DNA from 2 places in the Syntrophothermus lipocalidus DSM 12680 genome. Region 1 is predicted to be linked to the other one. Evidence: predicted binding sites of a transcription regulator. Region 1 holds the regulator's gene; the other holds the start of a gene.
The links. The regulator LexA, encoded in region 1, represses DNA repair genes until DNA is damaged. The targets are predictions, from matches to a motif close to CNAACANNTGTTNG.
Positions count from the first base shown of each region.

Region 1 (11,261 bases):
GCGGGTTTTATAAATGCGAATTCACGTGTTGCCAGACAGCTTGGTGAACCTGATCGCGGCCGGAGAAGTGATTGAAAGGCCAGCATCTGTAGTTAAAGAGCTGGTGGAAAACGCTGTCGATGCCAGTGCTACCAGGATCGAAATCAGTGTCAAAGGCGGCGGCATAGACGAGATCGTGGTTCGTGATAACGGGCATGGCATGGAACAGGAAGAGTTGGCCTTGGCTTTTACCCGGCATGCCACGAGCAAGATTGCTAGCAAGCCGGACCTGTACAACATAAGAACCCTCGGGTTTCGCGGCGAAGCGCTCCCCAGCATAGCGGCGGTTGCCAAAGTGGAGGTATTGACGGCTAGCCGGGAAGGGGAAGGGAGCAGGATTAGTATAGCCGGGGGGCAAGTGGTGGACGTGAGTCCTTGGCCTTGCCCCGTGGGAACCCAGGTTAAGGTGTCGGACCTTTTCTTTAACACTCCGGCCCGCAGGAAGTTTCTGAAGTCGAAGGTAACTGAAGCCAACCACGTTTACGAAACGGTAACCAGACTCGCGTTATCTCGCCCAGAGATAAGTTTCAGTCTAGCCCATGAAAAACGGCAGGTGTTCAAAACCCCGGGCAATAATAGGTTGGAAGACACGGTAGCCGCGGTTTTGGGAATCGACTATCTGGAAAAGATGGTTAAAGTAGAGAAATTGGAGGGAGATATCGGGCTATGGGGACTCGTCTCGCGTCCCGACTTTACCCGGAGTAACAGGCGAGATCAAATTCTTATCGTCAATCAGCGGGTGGTGCGCAGCCCCCTCTTGTTCAGGGCTTTGGACGAAGCATACCGAGGTTTGCTGTTAGGGAAGGAGTTCCCGGCCGCTGTTTTGTTCATACAAGTTCCTCCAAATGCCGTAGATGTCAACGTCCACCCTCAGAAAGCCGAGGTCAAGTTCGCAGATGAGAAAGGGATTTTTGACCTGGTAAGGCAGGCAGTACGCCTCGCCTTGACACGTCACGATTTGCCGCGGGGTGAGTCGTGTTTTGGGTCAGGCCTGTCCGAATCTAAGGTGGCAGAACTGGGCAGCAGGTACGCCGCTCTAAGTACTAACCTTGTTCAGATGGAGCATCTTCTTCCCCCGACGGATGAGAGTGACGTTTTTAGTTTTGCGGACAAGACGCAGGTACTGCCAAGCGGTTACACTGTTTTAGGGCAGTGGCTGCGCACTTATGTTATCGTTTCGGCGGGCGAGGAATTGTGGCTGGTAGACCAGCATGCAGCTCACGAGCGGGTGCTGTACGATAGGATGAGAAAAGACCAAACCCCGGAAAATACCCAACCGTTGGTGATCCCCGTCAGTCTCAGTTTGCCAGCCTCTAAGATGGAGGTTTTGGAAAACAACCTGGAAACGCTTCGGGGATACGGTTTCAACCTCGATGTTTTGGGTTACAACAGTGTTGTCATCAGGTCAGTGCCCTCGTCGGTTTCGGGGCGGGAGGCAGAAGCGTTGGACAGGGTACTGGAGGTGTTGGTTGAAGGGCGAACCGAGGACGGGTCACTGGGGGAGAAGGTTTGGACCGCCCTGGCTTGTAAAGGGGCTATAAAGGCCGGGACGTGTCTGGCACCTGAAGAGATGAGTCGATTGCTCACGGACTGGCTGTCATGCGACGATTATCACCATTGCCCTCATGGTCGTCCGACTTTTACGGTTCTGACTGTGAAAGAAGTGGAAAAAAAGCTTAAACGGGTGTAAACCACTGTCCCTAAAACTAGCCACAGATGCGCACAGATTTTCCTTAATCAAAGATTTTCTAGGTTACCGCTAAAGAACCCGAAGTTTTCATTCTCTAGTGGTGACTTGCATCAAAGTCGTGAAGGTCTGCGTAAATCAGCGTCTAATAACCATCAGTGCTAATCAATGAAAATCTGTGTTAATCTGTGGCTCAGAGTAGTCATCAGGGGTGATTGAGGAGGGTTGAAAGAAAAGATAGTGGTAACCTTGACCCAGTCGGAGGCTTTTAGCGAGGGGCTAGACGAGTTCCTGGCGGCGACGGGCTGGGAGTACATTCCTCGGGGACGCAGGGGTCTAGACAAATTAAGAAAAGAGACCGGGGCTTTATGGGTGGTGGTGTGGAGCTCAGAAGGACCGGTATTATATGGGCCCCAAGGGCGCCTGTTCTTCCACCCCAGCATGGCTAAGAACAGGATTTCTCAGCATCGCAAGGGTCTCACCGTGGATGTAATGGAGCGAGTAGTCGGGGTGAGAGCGAATGACAAATTCCTGGATTGTACTTTGGGCTTGGGGGCAGACGCGATTGTCGCGTCTTATATAGCTGGTGAACAAGGGCAGGTCGTTGGATTGGAAAGCTCCAGGGTTCTGGCTTTTATTGTCAGTTTCGGCATGAGGTATTACCGGACGGATATGGTGTGGCTGCAGAATGCGATAAGGCGGGTCAGGGTGATTAACGCAGATCACCTGGAATTCCTCCGGCGCCAGCCCAGCCAAAGTTATGACATCGTGTATTTCGACCCCATGTTCAGGGTTCCAGTGAGTCAAAGCCAGCCGCTTTCACCGTTACGGTTATTTGCCGATCACCGCCCGCTTTCGGGTGAGGTATTGAACGAAGCGCTACGGGTAGCCAGGCGCCGAGTGGTGATGAAGGAGAGAAGGGACAGCGCGGAGTTTGCCCGCCTGGGGATAGAGCAAGTGGTGGGAGGGGAGTCGAGCCGAGTGGCCTATGGCATAATAGAAAAAGGAGGAAAAGTATGAAACTGGCAGCCATCGTTGGCCCTACGGCCGTGGGCAAGAGCGAGACTGCGGTGAAAGTAGCAGAAAGACTCGGAGGCGAGATATTGTCCTGTGATTCCATGCAGGTTTACCGGGGTATGGACATAGGTACTGCCAAGGCCTCGACTGAGCAGAGGACTCGGGTTGCTCATCACATGATCGATATAGTGGATCCTGACACACCTTATACTGTGGCCGACTACCAGCGTGCAGCCAAGAAGGTAATCCAGGACCTTAACAACCGCGGGAAACTTCCTATTCTCGTTGGGGGGACGGGGCTGTATTACCAGGCGGTAGTCGATGACTACGAATTCTCTCCTTTGTTGGCGGATCCGGATATCCGGCAGCAGCTAGAGAAGGAAGCTGACGAAAGTCTGGAAAGGCTTTATAATGAGCTGGAGAGTGTTGACCCAGCGTCGACCCGTATTATCAAACCAAACGACAGGAAAAGAATCATCAGGGCATTAGAGGTATACCGGTTGACCGGCAGGCCCTTTTCCCAATTTCAAACCCGAAACCAGGGGCTTTATCAGCTGGCGGTAGTTGGGCTTTGTGCTGCTAGGACCGAACTTTACCGGCGCATCGAAGCTCGGGTCGATGCCATGATCGAGTCGGGATTTGTAGAAGAAGTTAAGACGCTGTATGCCAAAGGATACGATTTGCCACTCAATTCTATGCAGGCTTTGGGATACAAACAGATACTACAATACCTTAAAGGAGGCATGAGTTTGGAGCAGGCGGTGGCTGAAATTAAGAAAGAGACTAGACGTTATGCCAAACGGCAGTTAACTTGGTTTCGTAAAGACAAACGAATATTTTGGTTAGATATTACAGAGTATAAGGAAGCAGAAGGATTAGTTCGAAAAATTTGTGAATATATTGGCAGGACTCTGGCCATCGCTGTAGAATAGTTGTAAAATGAATCAGCTAACAAACTGAAATGGGGGTCGTTGTAATGAGCAGAAACCAATTGAATCTACAGGATGCGTTTCTCAACCAGCTGAGGAAGGAGAGAATCCCGGTAACCATGTACTTGGTGAACGGGTTTCAGATAAAAGGAACGGTTAAAGGATTCGACAACTTTACGGTGATTATCGAACTCGAAGGAAGGCAACAGATGGTTTACAAGCACGCGATATCCACTATAGCACCGGTCAGGCAGATAAGTATTCTCAGTTCGGATGTGAATAAGAGCGACGATGAATAACCCGGGAAGCGCCCGGGTTTTTCAATTAACGGGTGTAACCGCTTTTGGCTGTTCTTCATATATAGGTATTACCCGACACCTACGGGTAATCCAGGGAAGGAAAGCGGTGACAGGGTGGAAATATCTCTGAGGTTTGCTCAGGACGAAAAAATCAGCGGGGCTCGCTCGGACCAGTTTCAAGTGTTCTTGCCGTCCTTATCTGTAGCTTGCCGCAGGGCTCTGGCAGAACTAGATAGTATGGTGGGGTTGGAAGAAGTCAAGAAACTGGTGCGGGAACTGATAGTGTTCACTGTGATTCAAAAGAAACGGTTAGAACAGAATTTAAAGGCGCAACCTATGGCTATGCATATGGTAATGAAAGGGAACCCCGGCACTGGCAAGACAACTGTGGCGAGGATTTTGGGAAAAATATACCGGGAACTGGGAACCCTGGCGAAAGGGCATCTGGTAGAGGTTGAGCGGGCTGATTTGGTGGGCGAATACATCGGACATACTGCTCAGAAAACCAGGGAGCAGATTAAAAGAGCGCAAGGAGGTATATTATTTATAGATGAGGCCTATACCTTGGCCCAAGGAGGTTCTAGGGATTTTGGCCGGGAGAGCATCGCTACCCTGGTCAAGGCAATGGAAGACCACCGGGACGAATTGGTGGTTATATTAGCGGGCTACCGGGATGAAATGGAGTTCTTTCTAAAGGCAAACCCAGGACTTTATTCTCGTTTTCCCATACAGGTGGAGTTCCCAGATTACAGTTCTGAAGAACTGTTCGAGATAGCTTTAAATATGTTTGCAGAGCGGGATTACCTCGTTTCTAGCCGGGCGCGATGGAAGCTGAAACATCTTTTAAGCCAGTTTCATTCGAGCGGAAGGGTTGTCAGCGGGAATGCCCGGTTTGTGCGCAATTTGGTAGAAAAGTCGATTAGATGGCAAGCTCTACGCTTGGCGGCCAGGCCGGTTGTCAGCAGGCAGGAACTGATGATGGTGGAAAGCGAAGATTTGCCTGACATGGTTTGAAGCGGGGGAAAGGGGCTATAGATGCCTGAAAAAGCGCTCTTGGTAGCGGTTGTTAGTACAAAGGAGAGGTCATCCGCAAGATGCGACCCGATAACCATCAGCCGCTTTAAGCCATACTTGGAAGGTGAGAATAATAGATGAGAGATGGTAAGCATGAACTGGTAATAGAGGCCGAGAAGAAAGTCAGGGAGGTCTTTGATAGGATAGAGGAAACCGCATTTGTTAACCAAGCTCGGGTACTGGAAGCTTTCCAGAGGGCGAGGGTGAGGGAACATCATTTTCATTCTTCTACAGGTTACGGTTACAACGATACGGGACGAGAAGTTCTCGAAAGCATATATGCCGCGGTTTTCGGAGGGGAAGGAGCCTTGGTTCGGTCTCAGATAATCTCTGGAACCCACGCCTTATCCCTGTGTCTCTTTGCTCTTCTTAGGCCGGGGGACGAATTGGTTTCGGCTTGTGGCAGGCCATACGATACCCTGGTTAGAGTTATCGGGGCGAAAGGGCAGACTCGTTTCAGCCTCGTCGAAAGAGGTATAAACTATCGTGAAGTTGCTCTTACCCCTGAAGGAAAGATTGATGTAGAGGCGCTGGGCAAGGCGTTGACCTCTAAGACCAGGGTGGTACTTATTCAACGGTCCCGTGGTTACAGCTGGCGCCCGGCCCTGAGCACCGAGGACATCCGGCGGACGGTTCGAGCGGTGAAAGACGTTGCCCCTCATGCCGTGTGTCTGGTGGACAACTGTTACGGTGAGTTTACCGACCCCTTGGAACCGTCGCACGTTGGAGCGGATCTCACTGTCGGGTCCCTCATAAAAAACCCGGGAGGAGGGTTGGCTCCTGGCGGAGGATACGTAGTAGGGAGAGAAGAGTTGATAGAGCAGGTGGCAGCGCAGCTTACGGCTCCAGGGTTAGGAAAGGAAGTGGGCCCCAGCATGTGGGACAAGCGTCTGGTTTATCAAGGTTTGTTTATAGCCCCGCACGTGGTGGGTGAAGCCTTAAAAGGGGCGGTTTTAGCGGCGTACATAATGGAGGCACTTGGATACGAGGTTTCGCCCCGTTGGGACGAGCCTCGGGGCGACATTGTCCAGGCCATTAAGCTGGATTCACCTGAAAAGGTCAGGGCGTTCTGCCAGGCTGTGCAGGCTAGTTCCCCGGTGGACAGCGATGTAAGGCTGGAGTACAGTGTTATGCCGGCATATGAAGACGAGATTGTAATGGCAGCCGGGACGTTTGTACAGGGTTCGTCTATAGAGCTATCATGCGATGGCCCACGCCGGTCTCCTTTCGTAGCTTATTTGCAAGGGGGTCTGACCTACCAGCACGTGCGGTATGCTCTTTTGCGTATTATGTCTGTTATGTGAGATGTGAAAGGTGGTTGTATCAGTGAATGTAGTGGTATTGATAATCGCTATTCTGCTTATGTTAATCGGGTTGGCAGGCACGTTCTTGCCGGTTTTGCCGGGAATACCGGTCGTATTTCTCGCCATTGCCGGTTACGGGTGGTACGAGGGCTTTAAGGTGGTTACGCCAAAATTCTTGGCGATAATGGCGGGGCTGACTGTTCTCAGTATTCTGGTCGATTATCTTGCAGGATTGCTGGGAGCCAAGTTTTTTGGATCGAGCCCGGCCGGTATCTGGGGTGCTTTTGTTGGCGGGATATTAGGGCTGGTGTTGGGCGGACCGGTAGGATTAGTCTTAGGGCCGTGGATTGGAGCCTTCGTCGGGGAATATGTGAAATTGCGGGATGTCAACAAGGCCTGGCGGGTAGGCGTAGGTACTGTTGTCGGTATCTTCACCGGGGTAGCAGCCAAGGTAGTGATAGGGTTAGTGATGATAATATGGTTTCTTATTGTCGTTTTTTAATTGAGTATACATCGTATCTGTGTTAGTCTATCTTAGTAAATTATGCTGGAAGGTGAGATTAGTGACAAAAGATGATGTGATACGACTGGCTGAAGAGAATAACGTTGGGTTTATCCGCCTGCAGTTTACCGACATAATGGGCGTTCCTAAGAACGTTTCCATAACCCGGGAGCAGTTGGGAAAAGCTTTGGACGGAGAACTGATGTTCGACGGGTCATCTATCGAAGGCTTTGCCCGGATTGAGGAATCGGATATGTATCTCAAGCCTGATCCCAATACGTTTATGATATTCCCTTGGACTTTAGGGGAGGAGATGTCAATCGGGCGTCTTATATGCGATGTTTACAACCCAGACAATACCCCGTTTGTTGGCTGCCCCCGGTACGCACTCAAGCGCGCTTTAAACAGAGCTGCGGAGCACGGTTTTTCTATGAATGTCGGTCCAGAAGCGGAGTTCTTTTTGTTTCTAAAAGACGAGGAAGGAAAGCCTACCTTGAAGACGCATGACCGGGCCGGATATTTTGACCTGGCACCTGTAGACCTGGGGGAGAATGCCCGCCGCGAGATGGTGCTGACTTTGCAGAAAATGGGATTCGAAGTTGAAGCCTCTCATCACGAGGTTGCCCCTGGCCAGCACGAAATAGATTTCAAGTATGACGAAGCTTTAAATACTGCGGATAAAATTGTAACGTTCCGTTCGGTAGTGAGAATAATAGCCCAGAAACACGGGTTGCATGCGACCTTTATGCCTAAACCGATATACGGTATTGCCGGTTCAGGAATGCACCTACACATTTCGCTTTTCAAAGAGGGACAAAACGCGTTTTATAATCCGAATACCCCGGACCAGTTGAGCCAAACCGCTCTTCATTTTATAGCGGGCATTCTCCACCACGCTAAGGCTTTGACTGCCATAACGAACCCTACGGTCAACTCATACAAGCGCTTGGTACCTGGGTACGAGGCGCCGGTTTATATCGCCTGGTCCTACCGCAACCGGAGCCCGCTGGTCAGGATCCCGGCTCGCCGGGGAATAGGGACCAGGATGGAACTACGTAACCCGGATCCTTCCTGTAATCCTTACTTGGCTTTGGCTGTTATTCTTCGGGCCGGGTTGGATGGGATCGAAAAACGGATGGACCCACCGGAAACGGTGAACCAGAATATCTACGAAATGGACCTGGAGGCTCGGGAAAAAGCAGGAATTGAAAGCTTGCCGGGTACTTTGAGAGAAGCCTTAATAGAACTGAGCAACGACGAGGTAATCCAGGATGCTCTGGGGCCTCACATCTTCAGCCGGTTCATGTACGCGAAGCGTGTGGAATGGGAAGATTACCGGGGTCGCGTGCACGAATGGGAGATAGAGGAGTATCTTGCAAAGTTCTAATCCCTTCAGTCAAATTAGGGACGGGCCCCAATTTGCGTGATTTGCGCAAAATGAGAACCGTCCCTAATTTTCGTCAATTTGGGTTAGAATTTCCTGATTAGGCCAATGACTTTTCCTATGACTTCGACTTGACCAGTTACGATAATAGGTTGCATGTGGCTGTTCTCGGGGCGTAACTCGATGTACCCGTCTCGTTTGAAAAAACGTTTGACCGTTGCTTCATCCTCAATCATAGCCACGACGATTTCCCCGTTTTCTGCCCGGGGTTGGGACTTCACAATCAAAATATCCCCTTCCAGAATCCCAGCTTCTACCATACTGTCGCCTTGAACTGTGAGAAGAAAATGCTCCCCCGATCCAAGAAGATCTAAGGGCAAGGGCAGAGATCCGTCCAGATTTTGGGCAGCCAGAATGGGCGTACCGGCAGCAACCTTACCTACTATCGGCACTTCCACTATCTGCGGGTCAGAGAGGGCAGAGCCCGAGTCAAGTACCTCGATAGCTCGTGGTTTTGCTGGGTCTTTCCTTAAATAGCCTTTTTCCTCCAATTGGCAGAGATAGGCGTGGACCGTAGAGCTGGACTTCAATCCTACTGCCTTGCCAATCTCTCGTACCGAGGGAGGGTAGCCTTTGCGGCGTACTTCTTCTTTTATAAAACTGAGTATCGTTTGCTCCCGTTCGTTGAGATCGGTCGTAACGTCGGTTCTGTCCATGGGTATACCCCCTTGCCCAGTTTTCAAAATTATACCACAGGCTACCAGCAGAAACAAGTGTTCGTCCGTGTGATGCTCATTGCCAGTAGAGTTTTTCTATGGCTGTCAAGAAGTGAAGCTTGGCCTGAGGGTGATGATTGTCTAACACCGCTAGCCATTTCTGTATGAGAGCTCGTTTAGTTTGGCCAGCGGCAGGGCAGGGATTGGACTCAACCGGCAGGTTAAGTTTTTTACAAAGCCTGATTATCAGGTTTTCTGGTACATAAACCAGGGGACGAACCAGGGTAAGACCGGTGCGATCCAAGAAACTCGAGGGTTTGAAACAGCGGGCCTGTCCTTCATAAGCCATAGACATAAAGAAGGTTACTACAGCATCGTCCAAATGGTGGGCTAAGGCAACCTTGTTACAGTTTTCGGCCAAGGCTACGCGGTGCAGCGCGCCCTTGCGAAGGTTTGAACACAGGGAACAGGGGCTATTTTCTTTACGTTCTTCAAACACTATTCTGCCTATGTTAGTCGGTTCCACGATTAAAGGTACATTTAGTTCACGGCAGTGTTGTTCCAGCCCACTGTGGTCCGAACCAAACCCCAGGTCAACGGTGATGGCAATGATGTCAAATTGAAGGGGAGTGTAACGCCGGAGTTGTATCAGGGCATGGAGGAGCGCGAGACTGTCTTTGCCTCCAGATAAACCCAGGGCTACGCGGTCTCCGTTACCAATCATCTGATACTTTAAATTCGCACGTTTAACCTTGTGGAATAATTCTCTTTCTAGACGTGCCATAGATAGCCAGTTCAACTCCCACCGGATTCCCCAAAACCCACGCTGAAAGGCGCTGGCTTTTAAGGCAGAGCCTGGGCCAGGAGCTCGACCGGATGTACGACTTTGCCATTAACCCGGCTTCGCCTGAACCCGTAAGCGAGCTGCATGGAGCAACTCGGGCAGCAAGTGGCTACTGTGTCGCAGCCGGTGTTTCTGATAGCGGACATTTTCTTATCTAGTATCTTCATGGACATGTCGTAGTGGGTCAAAGCAAAAGTGCCCGACCCGCCGCAACACCTGTCGGGTTCAGCCATTTCTACCAGTTCTACCCCTGGAACTAGCCTTAGTAATTCCCTTGGTTCTTTCCTGATATTCTGAGCTTTGGCCAGATGGCAGGGATCATGATAGGTGAGACGGTGCTCAGATCGCTTGACTAGGTTGCCGGGTCCGATATCGAGAACGTTAACCAGAAAAGCGGTGAGGTCTACTACCTTACCCGCAGTCAAGGCCAGGTTCGCATCGATTTCTTCCTGCCCCAGCACAAACCTTACGTTCTTGTCGGATAAAGCCGAAGAGCAGGAAGCACAGTCAGTGACTATATAATCGACTTTAGCTCTGCTCAAGAGTTCAAAGTTGTGAAGAAGCAAGGAACGGGCAGTACCGAGTTTCCCGTTGGCTATGTGGGGAAGACCGCAGCATTTGAGGTCCCTGGGGATGACTACCTCACAACCACTTTGGGTGAGGACTTTTACCGTAGCCAAGGCCACCTCCGGATGCAAAAGATTGGTAGCACAGCCCAGAAAGTAGGCTACTCTCAGCTTCTTCTTCCCTTGAGCCGGTATGGTCTCGTGCAGCTGGTCGCGGGCCGAGCGGAAAGGGACCCGGTCCAGTATCTGTTCGGCTTTCGGAAGATCGCCGGGTAGAACCTTGGTTAGGTGCAAGGCTCGGGCCAGCTTCATCAGACCAGTGACGTTTGCACTCCACATAAAAGCCGTGGAGGCCCGAAGAAGCTTTGGGCTGGTCCACAGCGTGTCAAACACAAGTCTTTTACCGGGATTGCTTTGGTTTTCGGTGATGAATGACCTGGCAGCGGCATTGAGTTCGTGTATGTCTATGCCAGATGGACAAAAAGTTGAACAGGTTTCGCATAACAAACATTTACTGAGGTGTTCATAGACTTTTGAATCCGGTTTGACTACCCCGTCTCTCAACATCTGTACCATAAAAACATGACCTCTAGGAGCCACGGTCTCGTTTTTGACTTCGGCGAAGACAGGGCACACCGTCCTGCACCTGCCGCAACGTACACATTTTCTTATTTGTTCTTTTACTGGAGGTAGCTCCTTAAATTTCACTGTAACTCCTCCTGCCCTCGGTTATATAAACGGCTAAATAATCTCAGATAAGCTTGCCTGGGTTCATTATGCCTTTCGGGTCCACGGCGTTCTTAATGAGGCGCATGACCTTCAGAGCTTCCCCGTGTTCCAACTCAGCATACTGTCTGCGTACCGCTCCCACCCCGTGTTCCCCGGTAGTGGAGCCTTCTA
Region 1 is NC_014220.1:1,109,569-1,120,829, forward strand. Features, by position in the region: gene SLIP_RS05310 (histone deacetylase family protein) at 1-13, shown strand, start outside; gene mutL (DNA mismatch repair endonuclease MutL) at 14-1,729, shown strand; gene SLIP_RS05320 (class I SAM-dependent methyltransferase) at 1,952-2,746, shown strand; gene miaA (tRNA (adenosine(37)-N6)-dimethylallyltransferase MiaA) at 2,743-3,675, shown strand; gene hfq (RNA chaperone Hfq) at 3,720-3,971, shown strand; gene SLIP_RS05335 (AAA family ATPase) at 4,086-4,985, shown strand; gene SLIP_RS05340 (methionine gamma-lyase family protein) at 5,123-6,349, shown strand; gene SLIP_RS05345 (DUF456 domain-containing protein) at 6,372-6,851, shown strand; gene glnA (type I glutamate--ammonia ligase) at 6,904-8,238, shown strand; gene lexA (transcriptional repressor LexA) at 8,322-8,951, opposite strand; gene SLIP_RS05360 (tRNA 2-thiocytidine biosynthesis TtcA family protein) at 9,028-9,750, opposite strand; gene SLIP_RS05365 ((Fe-S)-binding protein) at 9,795-11,069, opposite strand; gene SLIP_RS05370 (FAD-binding oxidoreductase) at 11,113-11,261, opposite strand, start outside.

Region 2 (11,261 bases), 1.1 Mb from region 1:
TGCCTGCCTAACGCGGAAACTGCTCGACATAACGAAAACGGTGCTTTTAGAGGTGCTCGTAATCTTTATCTGGTAATCATCGCCTTCGGCTAAAGTGGAGGAGATCTTCCAAGAGTAGGTGCCGGCTCCGTCGCTGCCGACCGACGTGTAAGAAGAAATGGTGGTCTTGAACTGGCCTCCTTTATAAAGCTGAATCCGGGCGTACCGCCCTACATCACCTGTATACGTCCAGGCAACGGTATAAGACTGGCCGGCCAGCAGGGTCTCCCCGTCACGCGGGGCAGTGATGGACAGCGACGCCTCCGGCGAAACGCCGCCGGCTGGCCCGGTGGGAGGGAAGAGTGAAAAAGAGACAAGCATAAAAATTGACAAAAGGATTGCCGGGCTGCGTCTTCTCAACAGTACAAAAATCATAGACATTCCTCCTTTCGCTTCGGTAACACCGAACATGGTTCTCGGTTCAATGGGAATCTTAGTGTATTAGTGTATCTGAGGCTCGTATTTCTCTTGCAATGGCTTTAAAATATCTATAATTTCCTTAATTTCTGGCGGGCAAGGAGCTTTCAAATCAGCCACGACCGCCCTTCCATCGTAAGGAGGCGAGTTATAAGTTTGCCCCAGCCATATCATTACCTGAAAATAAGGGTTCTCGTCGCTCGGAAACGGCCATGATTTTGGAGTCGCGGTATAAGCGACGTAGTCCTTCGTGGACCATTGGGGGACCAAGTTCCAGTTCACTTTGGCTAAAGCTGACTTTACGGCGGCGAGTTCCTGGTCGGTGAGTTTCCCCTTTTCGTTGTAAGTATCTCCCCAGTTGCCTTCGGAATCGATCCCTATCTTGTAACAGTGGGCCGAGCCCGGTTTCGGGAAATGGACGAAATCAACGTGCCATAATTCCGGCAAAGTCCCGCCAGGGCCCAGGCTTTGCGGGCCGGACCATTCAGGCCAGGAGACGTTCGACGTCTCGCGCGGCTGGGAAGTCGATTTGGTCTCGTTTTCCTGTACAGCCTGTTTCGGCGATCCACAGCCCGCGAGTGCCGCCAGCGACAGCACCACAAGGATTATGACCGGCAAAAAATACCTATGCATTGGTTCATCTTCTCCTTTCTCAGTTGTAACTTTTCACATCTTCTCCTTTTTTCGACGCGGCAACCGTATACCAGATCCCCGCCGCCCCAACTGCCGTAAAAATGATGCCTATAAGCAGAACCGCAAAAGCAGCCCACGAAAACCCGATTTCCAAAACAGCTAGGGCCGGGTTATCAGGAGCGTAGTGAACGGTGACCTCTTTTCCGGCCGGGTACCTGTCTACCAGACGCCGGGCCGGGCCAGGACTGCCTGAGCTGTACTGGCCGAAGAAAACGTTTTCCGAGGTGTACTCTTTACCGTCAACCGTGTACCGGTAGACTACCTCCGCCCAGTAGGAAGGACCGTCTCGTGGCTCGTGGCTGATGTCTTTTACCTGAGAAGACACAACCCGCCCCGGACATGAAGGCCAGGACAGGCTGGCCAAGGCCTGGTAGACGATGCGGGCCCCCCATATGGTGACCGCGATACCTGCCAGCATTATAAAGCTGAAGCCGAGGATCTCCTTTGTTCGGTTGCGGTCTTCATCCATGACACGTGGTTCCTCCTTAACCGCATCCCTCTGCAGGGCGTGCTACCGATTTGGCAGGTTGGCCGGGAGCTTGTTCATCATGCTGTTGAGATCCGTAACTTGGACGCCGGGAGGGAGTTCGAAGGTATCGGCCGGCAAGGAACCCACGTAGATGTTTTTGTATTCCATTATTGTCTTTTCTCCTGAAGCGGCGGTAGTTTCAACCCTGACAGGCAAACCCAGATCCTCGCGAACCCAAAGCAGGACCTTCTCTCCCTGGCTGCTCGGGGCAATCATTTCCAAGACCTTGCAGCGTGCCCCGTCGTAGATCTCGGTTCGGATTACTTTTACTTTATTGGGGTTGAGGTTTCCGGTGTAGTCGGTGGGAGAAGGGGCCTCGTTCGAATCTGTTCCTGCAGACAATTTGACGGCTTGGTTTTGTTCGGGGTAGTAAGTAATGACGGTGTTGGTAGTGCGGTCAAAAAAAGTAACTATCCTTTTGCCCTCGATAGTGGAATCGGTCTTGAGGCGATTCCCGTCGAGCCACACCTTTCCGGTTTGAGTCCCCTGGGGGGTTGTCAGAATGAATTCATACGACATGCTTTTCAGCCCTTGCCCTTTGGCCAAGACATCGGAAAGCGATTCCTCCTTCGCCGGCTCGCTGACCTGCGTCTTGGTGGAAGGCTGATTGCTTTGTCCCTGCGGCTCATTCTTGGATTCGCCTGGGCCGCACCCGGTCAGAGAAAAACACAGTATCATCGCGAGCAACACTGCGCCGTAGACCCGAATCTTTTTCAACATAGATCGACCTCCCTTTCGTAAAGACAGAACTTGGTTCCCGAATACAGAAAGGAAATCCGCAGAATTCTTCAGCGAAATTATATCGGGAGATCGTCAAAAAAACGTCAAATCCGATCTCGATTTGAAAATTTAAATATGATTCAGACGCTGATTTACGCAGACTTTTTCAGAATTCGTAATCAGATATCACCGCGAAAAGAGTCAACCGCATAGTCTTAACCTAATATGTTGTGGCCATTATTGGCCTCGGCGCTACATACAGGCAAACAGGCAGCCGCCACCTCTTCGGAAGTAGTTTTTAAAGTGAAATCAAAGATGAAAAAGGTCAGGTTGACACACTCAGGGTACCGTTATAAAATACTCATACGAACATATGTTTGGGTGATGTTATGAGCAGAGTGGCCTGCATATTTTTCCCTTATCTTTATGCCGGGTGGGCCCGACGAAAGCATCCCTGGCTTGGCCGGCAGCCCCTGGTCATATTCCGTGAGGGGCGGGTAACAGGGGTTTCGCCCGAGCTGAGAGGGTACGGTTTGGAAGGGTTACCCGTAGCCGAAGCGAAAGGCAAGTGCCCGGATGCTTTTTTTCTGGCTTATGACGAGCCCCTGTACAAAGGAGCCTGTAATCGTTATCTAGAGGCTCTGACCAGGGTTTCCCCTATCATCGAGCCGGTCAGTGATGAGGAATGCTTTTTTGACCTTACAGGGAGCAGCACCGAAAAGGAAATAGCAAAACTGAAAACGAGTTTGGGACCGGATAGGAGCTGGGGGCCGGTGCTGGTAGGAATAGGCAGGAACAAGTTCGTGGCCAGGCTTTTGGCCCGTGCCTTCTGGCAAGCGGGCTCGATAGGTGATTCCGGCTTCTATTGCCTCGAGACAGCTCCTGGCCAGGAAAAGTATTTTATGAAAACTGTTCCCATAACCATGGATTGGCTTTTGCCTCCGAAGGTTCTCGATGCCTTGAGCCGGTTAGGTTTCAAAAGTTACGGAGAACTGCAGGACCTGCGGTTGGACGAACTGGTGGAGATGCTGGGAGAACACGGTTATACAGTCTACCGGCACGGCCGCGGGCTTGACGACACCCCCCTGGTCAACCTTTACCCTCCGGGCAAGCTGGCTTTGGCTTTCGGCCTGGAAGGGGAAACTGAAAGCAGGGGAGTAATAGCCCGGGTTTTGCGGGAATCTGCCCGGGTGCTGGCTTCTCTGCTGTATTCCAGGAGAAAGGGATGCCGCTTTGTCAAGCTGGCGCTGGCATCCGAGGAGGATACATGTGAGGAAGGACGGTTAGTACCGTGGGGATACCGGGAAGAAAGGAAGCTGTATGAAGTCCTGGTTTTGCTTTTAGACAAACTGACTCTTACCGGTCCCGTGGTTGGGGTGAGGGTAGAGGTTTCATCGCTTTACGACTGGGAACTGGCTGAGCAGGATCTTTTTGACCTTAAGCCCAGGCCCCGGCATGACCTGACAGCTGTTGCCTTGGCCTTGAACGAAAAATATCCCGGTATGATTTCGCGGGGAGTAAAGATCGGGCGCAGGGAAGAGGTTTTATCCTTTTGGGATCCCTGGCGTTTTTCGGGTGAGACCAGGTGAGTCGGCTACTTTTCCAAGGCTTAGAAGTGATGAAAAACGAAGAGGGGGAGCCCCAGAAAGTAAAGTGGAAGGGCAGGTGGGCGAAAGTGGCGGTTATCCTAGACCGGTGGTACGATACCGGCTGCTGGTGGGAGAGCGAGCCGCCCAAGCTTTTTTACCGCCTGGAGCTCGAGAACGGGATGGTTTTAGAGTTGTTTTCCGATGGTGCCGGCCAGGGCTGGAGCCTGTACAAGATCTACGATTGACGGATAAGTCCGAAAACTAGCCACAGATGCACACTGACCCGGCACTCAGCTCAAGTCTTTGGTTAACGTCTAGCGTTTTCGGGACTTGCTGTCATGTTACGACTTCAGTCAGCTGAGTGCCGGGCAGATGAACACAGATTTTCCTTAATTGAAGATTTTCTAAAGAATCCGAAGTTTCCATTCTCTAGTGGTGATACCGCCAGATGTCATGGGGGTCTGCTCCGGAAGTAAACCACAGATGGACACTGACCCGGCACTCAGCTCAAGTCTTTGATTAGCGGCTAGGGTTTTCGGGAACCAGTGGCATGTTACAATGTCAGTCAGCTGAGTGCCGGGCAGATGAACACAGATTTATTTTTGATTTAAACGCTGATTTACGCAACCCCCCTTATATACACCAAGCGGTATCACTACCAGAAAATGAACCGCATTCCTCGCAATTTTAAGTCGTATGCATTAATTATTAAAAAATCTGCGTTAATCAGCGTCAAATATAAACATCTGTGTTAATCAGTGCTTATCTGAGTTCATCTGTGGCTCGTTCTTGGGGCAGGTGGTAGGATGTTCGTGCATCTTCACGTGCACAGCTGTTTTTCATTTCTGGACGGGGGGAGCTCAATCAAGAGCCTGGTAGACAGGGCGGCTGAATCAGGCATGCCGGCCCTGGCCCTGACCGATCACGACAACCTGTGCGGCGCGGTCCAGTTCAAGCTAGAAGCCCAAAAAGCGGGAATAAAGCCTATCCAGGGGGTGGAGGTGACCGTAGCCGGGGGATACCACCTTACCCTTTTAGCCGAGGATGAAGAAGGCTACCGTAATCTCTGCCGTATTTTAACCAAAGCCCATCTGGATAATCCCCGGCGCCAGCCTCAGGCGGGCCTAGATATACTGAAGGAGCACGCGGAAGGCATCATCGCCCTGTCGGGCTGCCGCAAAGGGGAGATACCGGCCCGGATTCTTTCCCGCCAGTACGATGCCGCTTACCGGGCTGCTCTGGCTTACCTGGAGATATGGGGAAAAGACGGCTTCTACCTGGAACTGCAGGATACCTACCTGCCCGGCACCAGGACCTTAAACCGGGACCTGGCCGAACTGGCCGAGAAACTGGGGGTGGGTGTGGTGGCCACCAACAACGTCCACTACGCGTGTCCGGAGGACTTTAAGGTTCACGACATCCTGACCTGCGTCCGAACCTTGACCCGGGTGTACGAGGTACACCCGGAACGCCCGCTCAATGCCGAGAACCATCTCAAGCCAGAACGGGAAATGAAGAAGCTTTTTCGGGAGTACCCGCAGGCGGTAGCTAATACGTGGGAGATAGCGGAGCGGTGCCGGCCTTCTCTGGAACCGGGCGCCTCTCTTTTCCCTAGGTTCAACCCGCCTCCCGGCCAGACGGCGGAGTCACTTCTTAGAGAACTTGCTTACCGCGGGGCCAGGAAAAAGTACGGCCGGGTAACGCGAAGGGTCGAAGAGAGGCTGGAACACGAAATCCACATCATCAATACCCTGGGTTATGCCGACTATTTCTTAGTGGTTTGGGATATAGTCGAATACGCCCGCCGGCAGGGGATACGGCATACAGGGCGAGGATCGGTCGCCGATTCTTTTGTAGCCTATTGTTTGGGGATAACCGAGGTAGATTCCCTAGCCCGGGGGCTCCTGTTTGAGCGGTTTATGAGCCTGGAGCGGGCGGAGAAGCCGGATATCGACATCGATTTCGATGCCCGCTGGCGCGACCGCATCTCCGAGTACGTTACCCGGAAATACGGCGAGGACAAGGTGGCGAAGGTCTGCACCTACAGCACGTACAGGGCAAGATCCGCGGTGCGGGAATTGGGCAAAGCTTTGGGGCTGCCCGAAGCCGAACTGGACAGGGTGGCCAAGAGGCTCCCTTACGGTGCCTACGCCGACCGGATTAGGGATATGCTGTCTTTGCTGCCGGAGCTGCGGGAGAGCGGGCTGGATCGGGACAAATTCGCGCTGCTGCTGGACCTGTGTGAAAGAGTGGCCGGTTTTCCCCGTTTTCTGGGTACCCACCTGGGAGGGCTGGTGGTGAGCCGGGAGCCCCTCTGCGATATTACCCCGCTCCAGCAGTCGGCCAAAGGGGAAATCGTTACCCAGTTCGACAAAGACGATGTAGAAGAACTGGGACTCGTTAAGCTCGACCTTTTATCTTTGCGAGCGATGTCGGCGGTCGAAGACACGGTAAGGGCAGTCAAGCAGGAAAAGAAAACGTTCGACTACGAAAAAATACCCCTGGACGATGATGCTACCTACCGCATGATAAACAAAGGACAAACCATCGGGGTTTTTCAACTGGAAAGCCCGGCCCAGAGAGCTCTGCAGGCGCGGCTGGGGGCCTCTGATATCGAGGACATCGTGGCCAGCGTGGCCCTTATAAGGCCGGGGCCGATCAAAGGCAACATGGTAGAACCCTATATATCCCGCCGGCAGGGCCGGGAACCGGTGACTTTCCTGCACCCCGCGCTCGAGCCTATCCTGGCCAAGACCTACGGGGTCATCCTTTTTCAGGAGCAGGTGATCGAGATTGCCACCGCGATTGCCAGATTCACTCCGGGAGAGGCCGACCGCCTGCGTAAAGTGATGACCCACGCCCGTTCCCAGAAAGTGATGGATGAGGTGGGGCGGGAGTTTATCAAGAAAGCGGTGGAAAACGGGGTGTCCCAGGAAGCAGCAGCGACGATATTCAAGGCCATGGCCGGTTACGCCAGCTACGGCTTCTGCGAAGCCCACGCCGCCGCTTTTGCCACCACCAGTTACAAGACCGCATACCTCTTACGCCACTACCCGGCCCAGTTCTACGCGGCTGTTCTCAGCAACCAGCCCATGGGTTACTACCCTCCTCACGTTATCCTGAATGAGGCCAGGCGGAGGGGGATAAAGATACTCCCGCCCTGCATCAACAGGAGCGGGGAAGCCTTCCGGGTGGAAAAAGGCGGCATCCGGATTCCGCTGGCCCGGGTAAAAGGTCTCAGCCGGGAAGGGTTGAAGAAAATCCTGGTTTACCGGCCGTTTGCATCCCTGACCGAGGTGTGGGAGAAAACCGGGCTGGCCCGGGACGAAATGAAGAACCTGATAAAGTGCGGGGCCTTAGATGTATTCGATACCAACCGGCGCCGGCTATTGGTCAAGGCCCGAAAGCTGTATTTTCGACCCCAACCGGCGGGAAACGTAAAAGAAGGGATTATCGCCTTCGATGACGGCGAGGCGGCAGACGCGAAAATGGACATCCCCGATTTTACCGAGGACGAAAAATACGCGATGGAGTTCGAAATCTTAGGTTTGAGCCCGCGGGAGCACCTTATGGCCAGGTTCCGCGGTTACCTAAAGAGGAACGGCTTTAAAAGCAGCCGGGACCTGGCAGCCCTGCCGGACGGGAGCTGGGTAAAGGTAGCAGGGGTACTGCTCTGCCCCCACCGGCCCCCTACCAAAAGCGGCAGGATTACCGTTTTTATGTCGCTGGAGGACGAGTTCGGCCTCACCGATGTGACGGTTTTCGAAGACGTGTATCAGCGCTACGGAGGACTTATATTCTCTCCCCAAACCTCGCCGCTGGTAGTGGAAGGGGTTTTGCAGAAAAGAGGCAACGCAGTCAGCGTGGTGGCAAAAATTATAAAACGATTGGTATTAGACGCTGATTAACGCAGATTTTATATGATTATAAAATTATAAATTACTGCTATATATTTAATAAATTTTAGTTATTATTAATCAGCGTTAATCTGCGTCTAGTTAAATGAATCTGTACCTACCTGTGGCTTTGTGGCTAGCTGTCCTAGCATTTCGCGAATCCGGAGGGCGTTTCTCACCGCGTAATCGCCGAAGTTGTTGTTCATCAGTATGTGCATTTCTTCTGCTTTCTCAGATAGGGGCAAGACTCGTCCGAGAAGCTCTTCGAGTTCTTCATCCGAGTACAGGTAATTAAACCTCTCGCCGCTCGTTTTCAGGCCTTTTCTGTACCACATTTGAGCATTGCGGCCGTGGAAACGGCAGATTACGAGTTTCGGGTAGGTTACCTCTGCTACCATCGGTACACTGCCCTGCCCAATCTGGGGCTCATCGCAGACCACGTTGACCAGGCGGTTATCGGCGAGCAGTTTCAAGGTCTGGTCGCGCGTATCGCCCTCAAACCAAGAGCGGTGCCTGAATTCTACCGCCAGGGTGAAGGAGGCCAGCCGCTCCCGGCACCACAGAAGATAGCTTATATTCCGGGGGTTGCAGACGAAAAACGGGGGAAACTGGAGCAGAACCGCCCTCAGCTTGCCCGCTTCTTCCAAGGGAGTCAGGGAAGAGGCGAAGCGATTGACGATGTAGGCGAGCTCATCCTTGTCCATAGGGGAACGGTCGTGCCTGGTTATCACCCGGTAGGCCTTGACATCGAAGACAAAGTTTTCCGGAGTTTTTCTAGCCCAGCCGGCAAAATTGCGAGCGGGCTGAAGCGCGTAGAAGGTGCTGTCGATCTCCACTACCGGGAAAAACTGGGCATAATATTCTAGCTGTCGGGTGGGTTTTAGACCAGGGGGGTAAAAATCGGTGTGATCGCTCCAGGCGCAGGTGCCTACGAGAACAGTTCCCACTTGTCTATTTTATCCTCCTCTAATAAATTGCAACCTGTTCCTTATTTTGCAAAACCTCACGCGAATACTTAAAATATATCGTAGAAGCCCTGGGGTTTGATGTCAATGCTTCTTTTTTTCATCCAAACGCGGAATTTAGGTTGTTCAAGAATCTAGACAGGGGGGCAGTTTCCTGGACATCGCGGTATTGTCAGAATTCATCACCGACCCAATAAAGGTCGTGCTTTCTTTACTGGACATACTCATCGTGTCTTACCTTTTCTACCGCTTACTCTTGTTGATCAGGGGCACCCGGGCAGAACAGCTGCTGAAGGGCCTGTTGTTGCTACTCGTTTTCTCTATCGGTTCTCGGTACCTGCAACTGGAAGTCGTGGGCTGGCTGATGGAAAAGATGTGGACCATGCTGTTCGTGGCTTTACCGGTCGTGTTCCAACCCGAACTGCGCCGGGCTCTGGAGCAACTGGGACGGGGCCATTTTTTTGCTGGCACCACCTCCCGCTGGACCGATAGAGACACGGTCATAGAAGAAATACTTAAAGCGGTTGCTATCCTCTCTCAAACCCAGACCGGGGCCTTGATAGTCGTCGAGAGAGATACGGGTATCAAAGACTACATCGAAAGCGGCGTGCCGCTGGATGCCCTGGTCAGCTCCCAGTTGCTGGTCAACATATTTACCCCCAAGACGCCTCTGCACGACGGGGCGGTTATTGTAAGCAACGGAAGGATAGTTAGGGCTGGGTGTTTTCTGCCTTTGACCGACAACCCTAACTTGGCCGAGGACCTGGGAACCAGGCACCGGGCCGGTATTGGCATCACCGAGGTTTCCGATGCTTTGACCATAGTAGTGTCGGAGGAGACGGGGAGTGTTTCCTGCGCTCTCGAAGGCAAGCTTAGCCGCGATCTGGACCAGAAGGGAGTGCGGGAAATTCTTGAACGAGAATTGTTGGGCAAAAGAGACCGCAAAAGCGAGGTTTTCAAGGTTTTGAGGTGGCCAAATGAACGGGAGTAAGAAGAATACCACCGGTTTGAAGATTATTTCGTTGGTGCTGGCGGTGATGCTGTGGCTGTTCGTCACCAACGAGAACGTTATCATCACCCGCAAAGAGATCACGGGAGTCAAGCTCAACCATATCAATCTCGAGGAAGGTTTGAAGGCTTCACATACCGACAAGGTTTCCGTGGAAGTAATTGGTACTCCTAAAGAAGCCTCGGACATAAACGCCTACATTGACCTCAAAGGGCTGGAGCCCGGCATCTATACCCTGCCGGTCAAAGTGGAGCCCGTCCCTGGGGCCCGGGTGACCAAGATCCGGCCGGAACAGGTAAAGGTTCAGGTTTTTAAGACCGAAGAAAACATCTTTCCCGTGACCTGCCGGGTGCAGAAACCTCCGCCCGCCGGTTATACTGTAGAAGGCATGATTACGGTCCCAGAAAAATGCCTGGTAAAAGGGCCGCAAGAAGTGGTGAGAAAGGTAGCCTCAGTGGTGACGTTTTTGGACCTGACTGACCGGACTGAAACATCTTCGTTCTATGCTCCGGCGCGGGCGGTAGATGCGAGGGGGGAAACCGTAACGGATAACATCACCTTGATCCCAGACCAGGTAAAGGTTTACGTGGTTGTGGGCCAGGAACGTACCCTGACCAAAGTTGCGGTTAATCCTACTCTGACGGGCAAGCTGCCGGACGGCTACGTTTTGGGGGATATGCGGGCAGAGCCGTCCGAGGTCACTTTGATCGGGCCTCCCGGCACCCCGGCTCCTTCCTTGCAAGTGACGACATCCCCCGTCAGCCTGGAGGGACATACCCTTCCTTTCACGGAAGAGGCCGCTGTAACCGTTCCCCAGGGTGTCTCGGCATTCCCGGAGCGGGTCCGGGTCATGGTCGATGTTAAACCGGTTACTAAAGAGGAGAGCCCATGAAGATAAGGATTCGTAACCTGAGGCTGGGCTTGGAAGAAAACGAGAACCGGCTCAAGCATTTAGCCGCAGGCAGGCTGGGGGTCAAACCGGCTTCTCTAAGGAATTGGAGCATAGCCAGGAAGGCAGTGGACGCCCGCCGGCAAAAGGTGGTGCTGGTCTATACGGTTGATGTAGAGCTTTCCAGCCGGGCCGATTTGGACCTGGCGGTTTTGGCGTCACCGGAGGTATCGATAATTCAGGATCGCCTACCCGCTAAATTGAGGGAAGGGGAAGAGACCGTGCGCTACTCGCCGGTTATTGTCGGTTCTGGGCCTGCAGGTCTTTTTTGTGCGCTAGGACTAGCGCGATACGGCTACCGGCCTGTAGTCATCGAGCGGGGGCGCGAGGTAAGAAAGCGGGCGAAGGATGTAGAAGAGTTCTGGCAGAACGGGGTTTTGAACCCGGAATCGAACGTCCAGTTCGGGGAAGGCGGGGCCGGGACCTTTTCCGACGGCAAGTTGATCACCCGCATT
Region 2 is NC_014220.1:2,175,588-2,186,848, reverse strand. Features, by position in the region: gene SLIP_RS10630 (CARDB domain-containing protein) at 1-414, opposite strand, end outside; gene SLIP_RS10625 (hypothetical protein) at 481-1,089, opposite strand; gene SLIP_RS10620 (DUF3592 domain-containing protein) at 1,109-1,618, opposite strand; gene SLIP_RS10615 (LolA family protein) at 1,661-2,398, opposite strand; gene SLIP_RS10610 (DNA polymerase Y family protein) at 2,788-3,987, shown strand; gene SLIP_RS10605 (DUF6504 family protein) at 3,984-4,232, shown strand; gene SLIP_RS10600 (DNA polymerase III subunit alpha) at 4,794-7,895, shown strand; gene SLIP_RS10595 (DUF72 domain-containing protein) at 7,982-8,830, opposite strand; gene cdaA (diadenylate cyclase CdaA) at 9,018-9,839, shown strand; gene SLIP_RS10585 (CdaR family protein) at 9,826-10,749, shown strand; gene SLIP_RS10580 (NAD(P)/FAD-dependent oxidoreductase) at 10,746-11,261, shown strand, end outside.
Region 2: a site for LexA is predicted at 2,765-2,778, ahead of SLIP_RS10610 (DNA polymerase Y family protein). Genes of this name have one in related genera too.